DNA from 3 places in the Enterobacter sp. RHBSTW-00994 genome. Region 1 is predicted to be linked to each of the others. Evidence: predicted binding sites of a transcription regulator. Region 1 holds the regulator's gene; each other region holds the start of a gene.
The links. Region 1 encodes Fur, which represses iron uptake genes when iron is present. Its sites were predicted from a motif close to ATAATAATGAGAACNACTATCAA; they were not measured.

Region 1 (5,322 bases):
ACCCCGTTAAGCTGGTTATCGAAAATTATCCTCAGGGCGAAAGTGAACTCGTCACGATGCCTAACCATCCGAGCAAACCAGAGATGGGCAGCCGTGAAGTGCCGTTTAGCGGTGAGATCTGGATCGATCGTGCTGACTTCCGTGAAGAAGCCAACAAACAGTACAAGCGCCTGGTGATGGGTAAAGAAGTTCGTCTGCGTAATGCGTATGTGATAAAAGCTGAACGTGTTGAAAAAGACGCGGAAGGCAATATCACCACGATTTTCTGTACTTATGATGCGGATACTCTGAGCAAAGATCCTGCGGATGGTCGCAAAGTGAAAGGCGTGATCCACTGGGTTAGCGCTGCCCACGCGCTGCCGATTGAAATTCGTCTCTACGATCGTCTGTTCAGCGTACCAAATCCAGGTGCAGCGGACGATTTCCTGGCGACTATTAACCCCGACTCTCTGGTCATCAGGCAGGGTTATGCAGAACCGTCTCTGAAACAGGCTGAAACCGGTAAAGCGTTCCAGTTTGAACGTGAGGGATATTTCTGTCTGGACAGCCGTCACAGTACGGCGGAAAAGCCCGTGTTTAACCGCACTGTGGGTTTGCGTGATACCTGGGCCAAAGCAGGCGAATAATAACGCTTCGTAGGTCAATGAGAAACAACGCCGCTAACTGCGGCGTTTTTTTTATTTTATGATCATACCGTTAATGAAAGGTATGTCATGGCGATGTCAAAATATCAGGTCAATGAGCTGCTACTTATTTTTCTCGAAAAAAGTTCGAAGTATTTGTCCACCAATGGACTGAGATAAATCGTCGACAAAAATAGTTCTTCCTTGCTTAAACTAACTGATTTTCCGCGTAAAACCTCGAATTGGCGGAAGTGTTACAAATCACTACCAATTATGTGCACTTCGTCATAATCCTGACTTTTGCCTACTAAAAAGCATTGATAATTCGTGTCGCGAAAAATAACCTAAAGGCGGTAGTTAATTCGAGGGTATTTCTAACTACCCCAGACCATCAGGTCTTTTATATTTTTCGCCGTTTAGGCGTTTTAATTCGTCAAAGAGGATTTATCTATGCGTACGTTCAGTGGCAAACGTAGTGCGCTGGCGCTGGCTATTGCCGGTGTCACAGCAATGTCTGGTTGGGTTGTCTCCCCAGAAGTTCATGCAGCAGGATTTGTCGATGATTCCACGTTAACAGGCGGTGTCTATTACTGGCAGCGTGAGCGTGATCGTAAAGATGTTACCGAAGACAAATATAAAACCAACCTTTCTCACTCCACCTGGAACGCCAACCTGGATTTCCAGTCTGGTTATGCAGCCGATATGTTCGGTCTTGATATTGCAGCATTTACCGCAATTGAAATGGCAGAAAATGGCGATAGCGGCCACCCGAACGAAATTGCCTTCTCTTCCAGTAATAAAGCGTACAAAGAAGACTGGTCTGGCGATAAAAGCGGGGTCAGCCTGTATAAAGCGGCTGCAAAATTCAAATACGGTCCTGTATGGGCGCGAGCAGGTTATATTCAGCCAACCGGACAAACCCTGTTAGCACCGCACTGGAGCTTTATGCCAGGTACTTATCAGGGCGCAGAAGCCGGAGCTAATTTTGACTACGGTGATGCGGGCGCGTTGAGCTTCTCCTATATGTGGACCAACGAGTACAAAGCGCCGTGGCATATTGAGATGGACAAGTTCTATCAGAACGACAGAAAAACCAAAGTAGAATATCTCCACTCACTCGGTGCGAAGTACGATTTCAAAAACGATCTGGTTCTTGAAGCCGCATTTGGTCAGGCTGAAGGGTATATCGATCAGTATTTTGCGAAAGCCAGCTACAAATTCGACATCATTGGTGGTCCTCTGAGCACCAGCTACCAGTTCTATGGTACGCGTGACAAAGCCAGCAATGGAACGGTTAACGATATTTATGCTGGCACAGCATGGTTGCAGGCGCTGACGTTTGGCTACAAAGTCGGTCAGGTTGATTTACGTCTGGAAGGGACCTGGGTGAAAGCTGAAGGCCAGCAAGGCTACTTCCTGCAACGTATGACACCAACCTATGCCTCTTCAAACGGTCGTCTGGATATTTGGTGGGATAACCGTTCTGACTTTAACGCCGATGGCGAAAAAGCCGTCTTCTTCGGCGCGATGTATGACCTGAAGAACTGGAACCTCCCGGGTTGGGCAGTGGGTGCATCTTATGCTTACGCCTGGGATGCGAAGCCTGCCGATATGGCCACCCCGGATGCTTACTACGACCCTAACTACCGTCTGAAAGAGTCCTCTTACAGCCTGGATGCGATTTACACACTGCAGGATGGCCGCGCAAAAGGCACGATGTTCAAGCTTCACTTCACTCAGTATGACAACCATTCCGATATCCCGAGCTATGCGGGCGGTTACGGCAACATCTTCCAGGATGAGCGAGACGTGAAATTTATGGTTATCGCGCCGTTCACTATTTTCTGATGAACCCTCCGGCGGGCTGAGTCCCGCCGGAAAGGAGACTGAAATGATGAAAAAAATCGTGCTTATTGCCGTCATGGCTGCCGGGCTTACAGCCTGTGCGCAACCTCAGGCCCCGAAAGAAGATTCTCGCCTGAAAGAGGCTTACAGCGCCTGCATTAATACGGCTGAAGGCTCGCCGGAAAAAATTGAAGCTTGCCAAAGTGGGCTGACTGTGCTGAAGAAAGAGAAAGCACATGAGCAATTCGCGACGCAGGAAAATGTCAGAGTGATGGATTACCAGGCCTGTATTCAGGCGCGTAAAACCGGTAACGATCAGGAAGTGGCAAAACGTTGCGACAAAATCTGGCAGGAAATTCGTAGCAATAACACCAAATAGTAAGCTGTTTGCCACGCCCGGAGACGCTCGTTTACTGTCAATACAGTAAGCAATGCATCTCCGGGCTTTTTTATTGATATTTCAGGCAAAAAAAAGCCAACCGTAAGGTTGGCTCAGAGTACGAAAGCGAGCTTATTTCGCGTCGTGCGCGTGATCGTCTTCACGACAATCGCCTTCTGCACAGTGACCATACAGGTACAGGCTGTGGTTAGTCAGGCGGATGCCATGACGTGCTGCGATTTCACGCTGACGCGCTTCGATGGAATCATCGCTAAACTCAATCACTTTGCCGCAATCGAGGCAAATCAAGTGATCGTGATGATGCTGTTGCGTCAGTTCGAACACGGATTTACCGCCTTCGAAGTTGTGACGGGTGACAATTCCGGCATCATCAAACTGGTTCAGAACACGGTATACGGTCGCCAGCCCAATCTCTTCGCCCATGTCGATCAGACGTTTGTAAAGATCTTCCGCACTGACGTGATGGTTATCCGGTCCTTGCAACACTTCCAGGATTTTCAAACGAGGAAGCGTAACTTTCAGGCCAGCCTTCTTTAATGCGGTATTGTTGTCAGTCATGCGGAATCTGTCCTGTTGCTAAACGATTCACTTCTAAAGAAGAAGTGACAGAAAATGCACTTGGGATAATGCGTCTCATTATAGAACTGCCATGCCTAAATGAAAACTGCAAGTCTCAAGCAAAGTATGCTTATAAAAACGTGGTATCGCCAACAAACTTGTTAGAAAGCGACCCCTTTACCAGACAGTTATTGTACAGGTATGAGCGCAAAAGTTAAAAGTTTGTAGCAATTAATTTAATTGGTACGACCTGATACTGCGACGCAACACAAATGCTGCGCCGCATCAATCATTAAGCGTTAAGGATGTCGTCCAGATTCAGCTCTTCGCGGATCTGTTTCACCCATTTTTCAACACGCTCAGCGGTCAGCTCCGGTTGGCGATCTTCATCAATGGCCAGACCGACAAAGTGATCGTCATCAGCCAGACCTTTAGAGGCCTCAAAGTGGTAACCCGCTGTTGGCCAGTGGCCTACAATCGCCGCGCCGCGTGGTTCAATGATATCGCGAATTGTTCCCAGTGCGTCACAGAAGTACTCTGCGTAATCTTCCTGATCGCCACAGCCGAACAGGGCAACCAGTTTACCGTTGAAGTCAACTTCTTCCAGCGTTGGGAAGAAATCGTCCCAGTCACACTGTGCTTCACCGTAGTACCAGGTTGGAATGCCGAGCAACAGGATGTCATAGCCTTCGAGATCTTCTTTGCTGCTCTTGGCAATGTCATGCACATCGGCAACATCTTTACCGAGCTGTTTTTGAATATTTTTTGCGATATTTTCGGTATTGCCGGTGTCACTGCCGAAAAAAATGCCGATGATTGCCATGAGTAAAATAACCTCTTGAAACTTAATGGTATGGTGGCGCGATTTGTCCACGGATAGGGGCAATAATAGCAGAACTGACAACCCTGCGGGAACTGCTATCGCGCAGGACTGCACTCTGTGCTACATGAAAAGGGTGAGAAAGGGAATTATCCGACTTACACCTTGCTGTGTGATTTTTCGAGTTGCGCGATCAACATCTCTTCAATCAGCTCACTACGGCTGATATTGCGTGCATCAGCAAGTTCGTTAAGTGCATCGACGGCATCAGCATTGAGCTTTAGCTCGACACGCTTAAGCCCACGATTTTTATCGCGTTTAAGCTGATTGCGTTTATTAATACGCAGCTGTTCGTCGCGTGAAAGCGGATTGGTCTTGGGTCGTCCCGGGCGACGCTCATTCGCGAACAGATCTATTGTCGTGCGGTCCGTTTGTTCTTTGGCCATGATTTTGAGACTTCGGGGGAAACACGCCGCCCTGCTAATGCCCAGGCGATAAGCGCGCAATCATACATCACGGAAAACGGCACGCCAACGACTGGAAGCCTGTAGCCTTCCGGTCGCTGTCTTTTTAATCAATTTTCAATGTCAGCGAGATAACGGCGGATAGCGCGAAGTACAGCTTCTGGTTTTTCTGCGTGCACCCAATGCCCAGCTCCGGCAATCACGTGGGCTCGTGTCTGAGGGAACTGCGCCAGAATCGCATCGCGGTACGCTTCAGTAACATACGGTGAATTGCCGCCACGGATAAAGAGAGCAGGGTGTGACCAGGCAGGCACGGGTTCCCAGCCGACAATATGACGGTACTGATCCCACAGCACCGGAACGTTGAAACGCCACTGACCTTCGACGAAAGATTTCAGCAAAAATTGCACAACCCCCTCTTCATCAAGGTGCTCGCGCATAATGGCTGCCGCCTGTTGGCGGGTAGATACACCGGCGTCTGTCACGGCATTAATTGCCGCAAAAATTTCATCATGGCGACGAACGTCGTAATCTACCGGGGCAACATCAATAACAATCAGCCCATTGATACGCTCAGGTGCGAGCGCGGTCAGCGCCATAACGGCTTTGCCG
Region 2 (5,322 bases), 1.8 Mb from region 1:
GGCACCAGAACCTGATCGAGTCCGCTGCTGAAGCTTCAGAAGAGCTGATGGAAAAATACCTGGGTGGTGAAGAACTGACTGAAGAAGAGATCAAGAAAGCTCTGCGTCAGCGTGTTCTGAACAACGAAATCATCCTGGTAACCTGTGGTTCTGCGTTCAAGAACAAAGGTGTTCAGGCAATGCTGGATGCGGTAGTTGACTACCTGCCATCCCCAGTAGATGTTCCTGCGATCAACGGTATCCTGGACGACGGTAAAGACACTCCGGCTGAACGTCACGCAAGTGATGAAGAGCCGTTTGCTGCACTGGCGTTTAAAATTGCTACCGACCCGTTCGTGGGTAACTTGACGTTCTTCCGCGTGTACTCTGGCGTGGTTAACTCTGGTGACACCATCCTGAACTCCGTGAAAACTGCACGTGAACGTTTCGGTCGTATCGTACAGATGCACGCGAACAAACGTGAAGAGATCAAAGAAGTTCGTGCAGGCGACATCGCTGCTGCTATCGGTCTGAAAGACGTAACTACTGGTGACACCCTGTGTGATCCAGATGCGCCAATCATCCTGGAGCGTATGGAGTTCCCTGAGCCGGTAATCTCTATCGCGGTTGAACCAAAAACCAAAGCTGACCAGGAAAAAATGGGTCTGGCTCTGGGCCGTCTGGCTAAAGAAGACCCGTCATTCCGCGTATGGACTGACGAAGAATCTAACCAGACTATCATCGCTGGTATGGGTGAACTGCACCTCGACATCATCGTTGACCGTATGAAACGTGAATTCAACGTTGAAGCAAACGTGGGTAAACCTCAGGTTGCTTACCGCGAAGCGATTCGCCAGAAAGTTACTGATGTTGAAGGTAAACACGCTAAGCAGTCTGGTGGTCGCGGTCAGTATGGTCATGTTGTTATCGACATGTACCCACTGGAGCCGGGCTCTAACCCTAAAGGTTACGAGTTCGTCAACGACATTAAAGGCGGTGTAATTCCTGGTGAATACATCCCTGCCGTTGATAAGGGCATCCAGGAGCAGCTGAAGTCTGGTCCGCTGGCAGGTTACCCGGTTGTTGACATGGGTGTTCGTCTGCACTTCGGTTCTTACCATGACGTTGACTCCTCTGAACTGGCGTTTAAACTGGCTGCTTCTATTGCCTTTAAAGAAGGCTTTAAGAAAGCGAAACCAGTTCTGCTTGAACCAATCATGAAGGTTGAAGTAGAAACTCCAGAAGAGAACACCGGTGACGTTATCGGTGACTTGAGCCGTCGTCGTGGTATGCTGCGCGGTCAAGAATCCAACGTGACTGGCGTTGTGATCCACGCTGAAGTTCCGCTGTCTGAAATGTTCGGATATGCAACTCAGCTGCGTTCACTGACCAAAGGTCGTGCTTCTTACTCCATGGAGTTCCTGAAGTATGATGATGCGCCGAACAACGTTGCTCAGGCCGTAATCGAAGCCCGTGGTAAATAAGCCGCAGGGTTAAAAAACCAAAATCCCGTGCCCCCTCGGTGAGGGGGCACTATAGTAAGGAATATAGCCGTGTCTAAAGAAAAATTTGAACGTACAAAACCGCACGTCAACGTTGGTACTATCGGCCACGTTGACCATGGTAAAACTACCCTGACCGCTGCAATCACTACCGTTCTGGCTAAAACCTACGGTGGTGCTGCTCGTGCTTTCGACCAGATCGATAACGCACCAGAAGAAAAAGCTCGTGGTATCACCATCAACACTTCCCACGTTGAATATGACACCCCGACTCGCCACTACGCACACGTAGACTGCCCAGGCCACGCCGACTATGTTAAAAACATGATCACCGGTGCTGCGCAGATGGACGGCGCGATCCTGGTTGTTGCTGCGACTGACGGCCCTATGCCTCAGACCCGTGAGCACATCCTGCTGGGTCGTCAGGTAGGCGTTCCTTACATCATCGTGTTCCTGAACAAATGCGACATGGTTGATGACGAAGAACTGCTGGAACTGGTAGAAATGGAAGTTCGCGAACTTCTGTCTCAGTACGATTTCCCAGGTGATGACACCCCAATCATCCGTGGTTCTGCTCTGAAAGCGCTGGAAGGCGAAGCAGAGTGGGAAGCGAAAATCATCGAACTGGCTGGCTTCCTGGATTCTTACATCCCAGAACCAGAACGTGCGATTGACAAGCCATTCCTGCTGCCAATCGAAGACGTATTCTCCATCTCCGGTCGTGGTACTGTTGTTACCGGTCGTGTAGAGCGCGGTATCGTTAAAGTGGGTGAAGAAGTTGAAATCGTAGGTATCAAAGAGACTGCCAAGTCTACCTGTACCGGCGTTGAAATGTTCCGCAAACTGCTGGACGAAGGCCGTGCTGGTGAGAACGTTGGTGTTCTGCTGCGTGGTATCAAACGTGAAGAAATCGAACGTGGTCAGGTACTGGCTAAGCCAGGCTCTATCAAGCCGCACACCAAGTTCGAATCTGAAGTGTACATTCTGTCCAAAGATGAAGGCGGCCGTCATACTCCGTTCTTCAAAGGCTACCGTCCACAGTTCTACTTCCGTACAACTGACGTGACCGGTACTATCGAACTGCCAGAAGGCGTTGAGATGGTAATGCCAGGCGACAACATCAAAATGGTCGTTACCCTGATCCACCCAATCGCGATGGATGACGGTCTGCGTTTCGCAATCCGTGAAGGCGGCCGTACTGTTGGCGCTGGTGTTGTAGCAAAAGTTCTGGGCTAATTTATTATCCTTGAATGAAAAAAGGACGCTTCGGCGTCCTTTTTTGTTATCTGCAGGCTGCCTCTATCACAATTATTTGTATTTTTTCCACACTCCCGCCCCGTCTCTGCATGCTTGTGCTATTGTAATCATAACGATTCTCACTTACACTTTGCGCATATTTTGAACGGGAGTATGTATGTACGTTTGTTTATGCAATGGTGTGAGTGACAAAAAAATACGTCAGGCCGTTCGACAGTTTCAACCTCAGTCTTTCCAGCAGCTTCGCAAATTTGTTCCAGTTGGAAATCAATGCGGTAAGTGTGTGCGTGCAGCGCGTGAGATCATGCAGGATGAACTGATGCAGATCCCTGAGTTCAAAGAGATCGCTTAAGCCCCTATCTTTTTTTTGACATCCTTGTAGCCCGATCTACGCTTCAATGAGTGGAAGCGGAGGGACTATATAATGAAAGGTGATGTTAAAATCATAAGTTATCTCAATAAATTATTGGGAAATGAGCTTGTCGCAATCAACCAGTATTTTCTCCATGCGAGAATGTTCAAAAACTGGGGACTGACGCGTCTCAACGATGTCGAATACCATGAATCAATCGATGAAATGAAACACGCTGATAAGTATATCGAGCGTATTTTGTTCCTTGAGGGTATCCCTAATTTGCAGGATCTTGGCAAACTGGGCATTGGTGAAGATGTCGAGGAAATGTTACGTTCCGATCTTGCGCTAGAGCTTGATGGTGCGAAAGACCTTCGCGAAGCCATTGCCTACGCGGATAGCGTACATGACTACGTGAGTCGCGATATGATGATCCAAATTCTGTCCGATGAAGAAGGTCACATCGATTGGCTGGAAACAGAACTGGATCTCATTGGTAAAATTGGCCTGCAGAATTATCTTCAGTCGCAGATCAGAGTGGAAAGTTAATCAGGTTCTGCCATCCGTTCAATAAACCCGCTGCCGCCATAAATGGTCCAAAAGGCAGTGGGTTTTTTAGTGTCCTTTTCCCAGGACTATTCCACGATCGGAAAAGGAGATAAATGGCAGCGAATAGTGCTGAAGACAACGCAATCATTGGTAAAACAGACCATCCATGCCAGGCGCCCAGGGCAGCCAGATACTTAATATCACCATATCCCAACCCTTCTCGTTTACGAATCAGGCGATATCCCCAGTATAGAAATGCGAAACCCAAATAACCGGCAACCGCCCCTATGACTGCGGCAGGTAGAAAAGAAGGGTGGAAGTTAAGGTGATAGAGTAGACCAGTCCACAATAGTGGACAAAGAAATTTGTCCGGGAGGATGCCACACCGTATATCCTCCCGGATGAGCAGGTAAGACAGGGTTACATAAAGCATGAGAAAGGGAAGGGGAGCGAGCATCTGCGAAATCCTTTGAGATGTATTTCGTCGAATAGTCCGCAGAAAAAGTGAGTCTGGATAGCCCTCAAACCTGGCAATTGCGTTGAAACCTCCAGCAAATCAAAAGTACATACATTATTTGCAGGGAAAAAAAGATCCGTTTACGCAGATTGGAGTGAGAGCGTTTGTTTTCTAAACTCTACTTGCGTTACGCGTATATTTACGTATAATGCGCGGGCTTGTCTAATATTGGCAGCGGTTCGATATGAACCTTGATGATGTTTTTGGTCATCAAACAATGTTCCCAATTGGGGAACTACGTAAGAACGGTTACACTCTCCCATCAATCGTAATGGGTTTGAGTAGTGATCATTTTCGTTTATAAAATAATTGGAGCTCTGGTCTCATGCAGAACCAAAGAATCCGTATCCGCCTGAAAGCGTTTGATCATCGTCTAATCGATCAATCAACTGCGGAAATCGTCGAGACTGCTAAGCGCACTGGTGCGCAAGTCCGTGGTCCGATCCCGCTGCCGACCCGCAAAGAGCGCTTTACCGTTCTGATCTCTCCGCACGTTAACAAAGACGCGCGTGATCAGTACGAAATTCGCACTCACAAGCGTCTGGTTGACATCGTTGAGCCAACTGAGAAAACCGTTGATGCTCTGATGCGTCTGGATCTGGCTGCCGGTGTAGACGTGCAGATCAGCCTGGGTTAATCAGGTCATCGAGCGATTGAGAGGTTGATACAATGATTGGTTTAGTCGGTAAAAAAGTGGGTATGACCCGCATCTTCACTGAAGATGGCGTATCTATCCCAGTAACCGTAATCGAAGTTGAAGCAAACCGCGTTACTCAGGTTAAAGATCTGGCTAACGATGGCTACCGCGCTGTTCAGGTTACCACTGGTGCTAAAAAAGCTAACCGTGTAACTAAGCCGGAAGCGGGTCACTTCGCTAAAGCTGGCGTTGAAGCTGGCCGTGGTCTGTGGGAATTCCGTCTTGCTGAAGGCGAAGAGTTCACTGTAGGTCAGGATATTAGCGTTGAGCTGTTTGCTGAAGTTAAAAAAGTTGACGTAACCGGTACCTCTAAAGGTAAAGGTTTTGCTGGTACCGTTAAGCGCTGGAACTTCCGTACCCAGGACGCTACTCACGGTAACTCCTTGTCTCACCGCGTTCCGGGTTCTATCGGTCAGAACCAGACTCCGGGCAAAGTGTTCAAAGGCAAGAAAATGGCAGGTCAGCTGGG
Region 3 (5,322 bases), 1.5 Mb from region 1:
GCAATCAGCGGGATCGCACTGCCGACCACGAAGACGCGGCGCAGTTTGCGAATATCGCCGTTCATGTAACTCACGATGCTGGGTACGCTACCGTGGAACCCAAATGAGGTGAAAATGACGGGGATAGCCGAAAGTGCCAGCCCTTTTTCCAGTGGAAGTGTCAGCAGGTTAACCTGATGGACATGTGGAGCCAGCAAGACCAGCATGACCACTAAAAAGAGAATTTTGGCGCTAAACAGAAAGCGGTTAAACAGATCGACCAGCGATGTGCCAACGCAGACCACACCGCCGCCGATGAGGGCAAAGAAGATCGCGCCCGTGGCAGGGGTAATGGCAGAGCCAAACCAGTCATTTACGCTGGAGGCGATAAGCTCTCCTGCACCGCTAATGTAGGCTGCCGTCAGAGCATACATCAGGAACATCATGCTAAAGCCGGTGATCCACTGGCCATAACGCCCCAGATAGCGTGCGGCAAGCGATCCCAGGCCGGTATCGGCGGGAACGTGCTGATAAACCTCAAGCAGTAACAGCGCCGTGTAGCACATCAGCGCCCACAGGCAGACCAGTAACAACAGTGTTACGCCAAATCCGACACCGGCTGCAGCAAGCGGCATCGCGAGCATTCCTGCGCCAATAGTCGTGCCGGCGACGATAAAAATACTTCCCAGGGTTCTGTTTTTCACGCTTTCCTCTACAACGATTCCACATCGCGACAAAATCTGCGGCGCAGAGTAAGGGAAAAGCATGATCTCGTCAAATCACCGTTACAAGTGATGTAAAAATTTATTTACGGATTTCGGGGCGTTGTGATTAGGGCAACTCACTGAACGTTTTTGTGGTTTTGACTACTTCATAAGGACAATGTTTTCGCGCGAAAATCAGGCGTACCTTAAACAGTAAAGATAAATTATCAAAAAAAGTGAGGGGTGATGGCGGGGACAAATCCATTCAGGGCGGCATGGAGTCGCGGAGGGAATTTACTGTGTCACGGTCACTGGATGATTAACTGGCAGGAAAGGGAACTTGTACTTCCGGAATCCAGACGGGAAAAAGATATGGGGACGTGGGCAATTTACTCCATCATTGACCCGGAGGATGAAACGTTTGCTCAGGGCTTAACCGAAGATGACTGGATAATCGAAAACGTTGAGTGGGTGACGGATTTATTTTTCGACGCCGGGATCCCGCTGGAAACCGAGAACTATCGTTACTTCTATCAGGCTATCAATCCCCATGACTGGCGTTGTACCAGCTGCGCCGGGTGCATGTAAACCTGTGCCAGCGCAAAGCATGTTTGAGCGGGAGCCTTTAATCTGGTTGTTTTTTTAAGGGGATAACGATGTCAATCCACGGACATGACGTACTCAATATGATGATTGAGTCAGGTGAGCAATACACGGAACAAAGCCTGGTTCAGGCGATTCATACACGTTTTGGCGAAAGCGCCCGTTTTCATACATGCTCAGCCCAGGAGATGACGGCAGCAGAGCTGGTCGCATTTCTGGCGGCACGCGGAAAATTCATTCCGGTAGCGGAAGGGTTTTCTACCCACGAAAGTAAAATCTGTCGCCATTGAAATAATGCGGTGCTGAAGAGTCAGCACCGCAGGATAATTAATTTTGAGTATCGAGCGTAGAGAGTTCTTTATCAATAAAGTAAAGACCTTCACCTGATTTACCGGCCAGAGATAATTTATCCAGAACAGATTTAAACAGCTTCTCTTCTTCGTGCTGTTCAGCAACGTACCATTGCAGGAAATTAAAGGTCGGATAATCCTGGTTGGTCATTGCGGAATGTGCCAGTTCGTTAATTTTCGCTGTAATCAACTGCTCGTGCTCGTAAGTCGCGCGGAACAGCTCATCAAGAGAATTGTACTCAGCAAACGGTGATTCAACCGTGTTGATACGTGGCAGGCTACCGGTGTCAGTCAGATAATCAAACAGGCGCTGCATGTGCGTCATCTCTTCCTGAGCATGACGACGAAGAAACGCTGCGGCCCCTTCAAAGCTGTGATAGCTGCACCAGGCGCTCATCTGTTGATAGAGCAGGGACGAATACAATTCAAGGTTCATCTGCGCATTGAGCTTGTCGATCATTTCAGTTTTTAGCATGGTGCTGCTCCGGGTTATTATTTATGGTTCACGATGAACGACACTATAATTTGTTATTTAATTATTTGCAAAAAGTAAAATAAATATCTTATTTATTAAAAATACGAATGGGAATAAAACGCATTGGCGATCTTTTATTTATTAATGAGAATTATTCTGGTTCGTGTTTGAATATACTGCCAGCCTGAGCTGGCAGCTATTATTAATAGTAGGTGTGGTTTGCATTTGGGTTAACGGCATAACCCAAACATTTGTACTGGATCGTCATGCTCTCATTCAGACACAGAGAGCCGCTGGTGAGGGTACAGGTTTTGATTGGCTGGCCATACGCAGAAGCGGTTGCATAACCCATATTTTGGCATTCGCGGGTTGCCGTGCCGTTGGTGACATAGTCATCATAATGGGCGTTTTGCAGCATGGCCTGACCGTAGTCGAGTCGGACTATCCCGCCAGGTACATCTATGCTGCTGACCTCAGCCTTACGGGTGATGCTACAGCCCGCGAGCAGCAGAATCGCGCCGGCAACGAATACTCTTTTCATATTTCGCTCTGAGTCAATGGAGATACCCTATCCTACGCTGCTGACAACAGGTGCAATGGGAGGAATAGCCAGACAATCTACCCTTTCTCTTCGCAACGAGCCTGACTAGTCGGCGAGGCTGTCGAAAATCGTCTGGAATTTCAAATGGTGCTGACGAAACAGGGCGATAAGCTGTGGATCGAAATGGCGTCCAGTACCGTCGAGGATCACCTCACAGGCCAGATCATGCGTGAAGCCGGGTTTATACACACGCTTTTGCCTCAAGGCATCATAGACATCCGCCAGCGCCAGGATGCGCGCTTCAAGCGGAATTTGTTCACCTCGTAAACCTTCAGGATAGCCACTGCCATCCCATTTCTCGTGGTGGTAATGGATAATATTTTCTGCAACGGCTCCGAGTCCGAGCCCCTGAATAATGCGCCAGCCTTTGATGGTATGAAGTTTCATTTCACTAAATTCTTCTGCCGTGAGTGGCCCTTGCTTGCGCAGGATCCGCTCCGGTACGGCGATTTTCCCCACGTCATGCAGGGAGGCAAAATGTTCAATTTCGCGGATCATTTTGCCTGACAACCCAAGCTCGCGCGCCATGAGCCCACAGTATTTTGCGACGCGCTGAATATGGCTGCCTGTTTCATCATCATGAGCCCGGTTGACCTTCTCAAGCGCTTGCACAATGTTGCGGTTAACTATGCGGTTTTGCCTGAGATGGCGGCGCATCATTAACAGCATACTGATGCTGAACAGGGCGGCGATCAGCAAAATAACACTGATGATTTTTAGCGTATTTTTGGTTAAGTCCGGGAAGAGTTTATGTTCTTCCTGGCGTTCAAGTTGGGTACGAAACTCCGACAGCCGATGAACTTGTGTCAGGAGATGGAATAGCGGGTGGTCAGGTTGTACCCAGGGGCCAATAATCAACTCAGAACGCGTGACACCAGCCACTTTGAGAACGCCCCGGAACAGTTCATTGCCCCGAAGGGTTGATTCCAGAGAACTGAGATCGCCCAGAATAAAATCGATTTTATTATTCTCGATGGCATCAATAAGACCTTCAATGCTATGGCGAGTTACAATAATTACGTCATTACCAAAGCGTTGCTGCAAATAGGCCGCAGAAAAGGAACCGTCCAGCACCCCCACACGCTGGCTCCGGATATTCTCTTCATCCCACAAAAATGGCTTCCCGATGCGATTGTAATAAACGTTGTGCCAGGCAATGTCCGGACCAATACGTCCATCGGCGTGGGTAGTGTCATTGCGTTCGGCAATGTTGACCAGGCGGACAGGCCAGTGCTGTTGGGGCAGGATGGAAGCATAGTTATCGATAAAATTGACATCCACACGTATGCCTAATAAATCACGCATATTGTTAATCATATCGATCGCCGTGCCATGATATCCGTTGCTATCTTTCCAGATAATCGGGGCGAAATTTTCATTTTTGGGCAAATTGATTTGCAGGTGATTGTTCGCAAGCCAATGACGTTCCTGATCGGATATCTCAATGCGACTCAGGAGGTAGTTTCGCTTACTCTCTTCCAGCGTTTTGCGCATTTCGCCGCTGCGATACCATTCACCAATAAACGCATTGATCTTTTCATGCAAAGGGTGGAGTTCCGGACTGAATGCCAGAACAACGGGAATTCGCAACTCAGGGAAAGGTCGGGAGATGAGATAATAGCGCTGCGTGTTTTCCATTTCAGAGGCATCGTTAATATAAACATCCGCCTGATGTTCGCTGAGTAACCGGAATGCCTCTTCGCTAGTGGAGGCGAACCGTAGGGAGTAGAATTTTAGATCAGGGTAGCGTTGCTGGACGCTCTCAAAGGTTGCGTCATCTTTGCGAAAAAGGACGCGTGCATGGCTCAACTGTTCCACTGAGGTGACCGTCATGGTGGGGCTGGCGACAACCACCTCGTTATCGAACAGGCGTGCTGAGAGAATTCGGGTACGGGCGCGCTGCTCTGTTCGTACTACACCGGCATAGACCCCATAGCGATCATTCGCAAAACGCTCCCCGATCTCACTTCCGGACAAGGGGTTTAGCCGCAGGTGTGTGCCATATTTTTGGTTGATGGCAGTAATCAGGTCTGGATAAAACCCCTTCGGCTCTCCTTGTGGCGTGTGCCAGAACTCGAAACTGTCGGCGTTATATATCCAGACGGGAATAGGTTCGTCGGGCTGAGCTGCATTTAACGCGGGTATGCTAATCCAGAAAAGCGCAAAAGAGAGAAGCAAGAATGTAAAACGAGGCTTCCAGCAGTGCAGATTCACAGGGGTTCCCCAGGCGGTGTTTTTATAATCTTTTGTCGCAGTCTAGCTAACTGCGAGGGTCGGGAATAGTGATTTTTTCACTTTAAGCAGACGACCTCTTTTTCGCTTAATAATCGTGAAATTGTGAGCCCATCTTCGTTTTTTAAAACAACCTTTCACTTAATTTGAAAGTGTGTTTATTTGATAGTAAGGTTGAAGCGATCAGGTATCCACGGCGGGATCACCCGCAACGTATTCAGGAGAGAAAAGATGAAAATTGCACTGATGATGGAAAACAGCCAGGCGGGTAAAAATCCTATCATCCTTAATGAGTTAAAAGCCGTTGCCGATGAGAAAGGTTTCCCGGTCTATAACGTAGGAATGAGCGATGAGAACGATCACCATCTGACCTACATT

Region 2: bfd (bacterioferritin-associated ferredoxin) is a predicted target of Fur. The motif match lies at 2,839-2,861, and genes of this name have one in related genera.
Region 3: ftnA (non-heme ferritin) is a predicted target of Fur. The motif match lies at 2,250-2,272, and genes of this name have one in related genera.

What each region holds. Positions count from the first base shown of each region.
Region 1 is NZ_CP056199.1:1,325,448-1,330,769, forward strand. Features, by position in the region: gene glnS (glutamine--tRNA ligase) at 1-626, shown strand, start outside; gene chiP (chitoporin) at 1,074-2,471, shown strand; gene chiQ (ChiQ/YbfN family lipoprotein) at 2,518-2,847, shown strand; gene fur (ferric iron uptake transcriptional regulator) at 2,980-3,426, opposite strand; gene fldA (flavodoxin FldA) at 3,719-4,249, opposite strand; gene ybfE (LexA regulated protein) at 4,405-4,692, opposite strand; gene ybfF (esterase) at 4,821-5,322, opposite strand, start outside.
Region 2 is NZ_CP056199.1:4,383,711-4,389,032, reverse strand. Features, by position in the region: gene fusA (elongation factor G) at 1-1,463, shown strand, start outside; gene tuf (elongation factor Tu) at 1,533-2,717, shown strand; gene bfd (bacterioferritin-associated ferredoxin) at 2,896-3,090, shown strand; gene bfr (bacterioferritin) at 3,163-3,639, shown strand; gene HV346_RS20980 (A24 family peptidase) at 3,623-4,096, opposite strand; gene rpsJ (30S ribosomal protein S10) at 4,482-4,793, shown strand; gene rplC (50S ribosomal protein L3) at 4,826-5,322, shown strand, end outside.
Region 3 is NZ_CP056199.1:2,844,964-2,850,285, reverse strand. Features, by position in the region: gene tyrP (tyrosine transporter TyrP) at 1-683, opposite strand, end outside; gene HV346_RS13680 (hypothetical protein) at 930-1,271, shown strand; gene HV346_RS13675 (YecH family metal-binding protein) at 1,340-1,576, shown strand; gene ftnA (non-heme ferritin) at 1,614-2,111, opposite strand; gene yecR (YecR family lipoprotein) at 2,314-2,652, opposite strand; gene HV346_RS13660 (HD domain-containing phosphohydrolase) at 2,758-4,926, opposite strand; gene HV346_RS13655 (RpiB/LacA/LacB family sugar-phosphate isomerase) at 5,176-5,322, shown strand, end outside.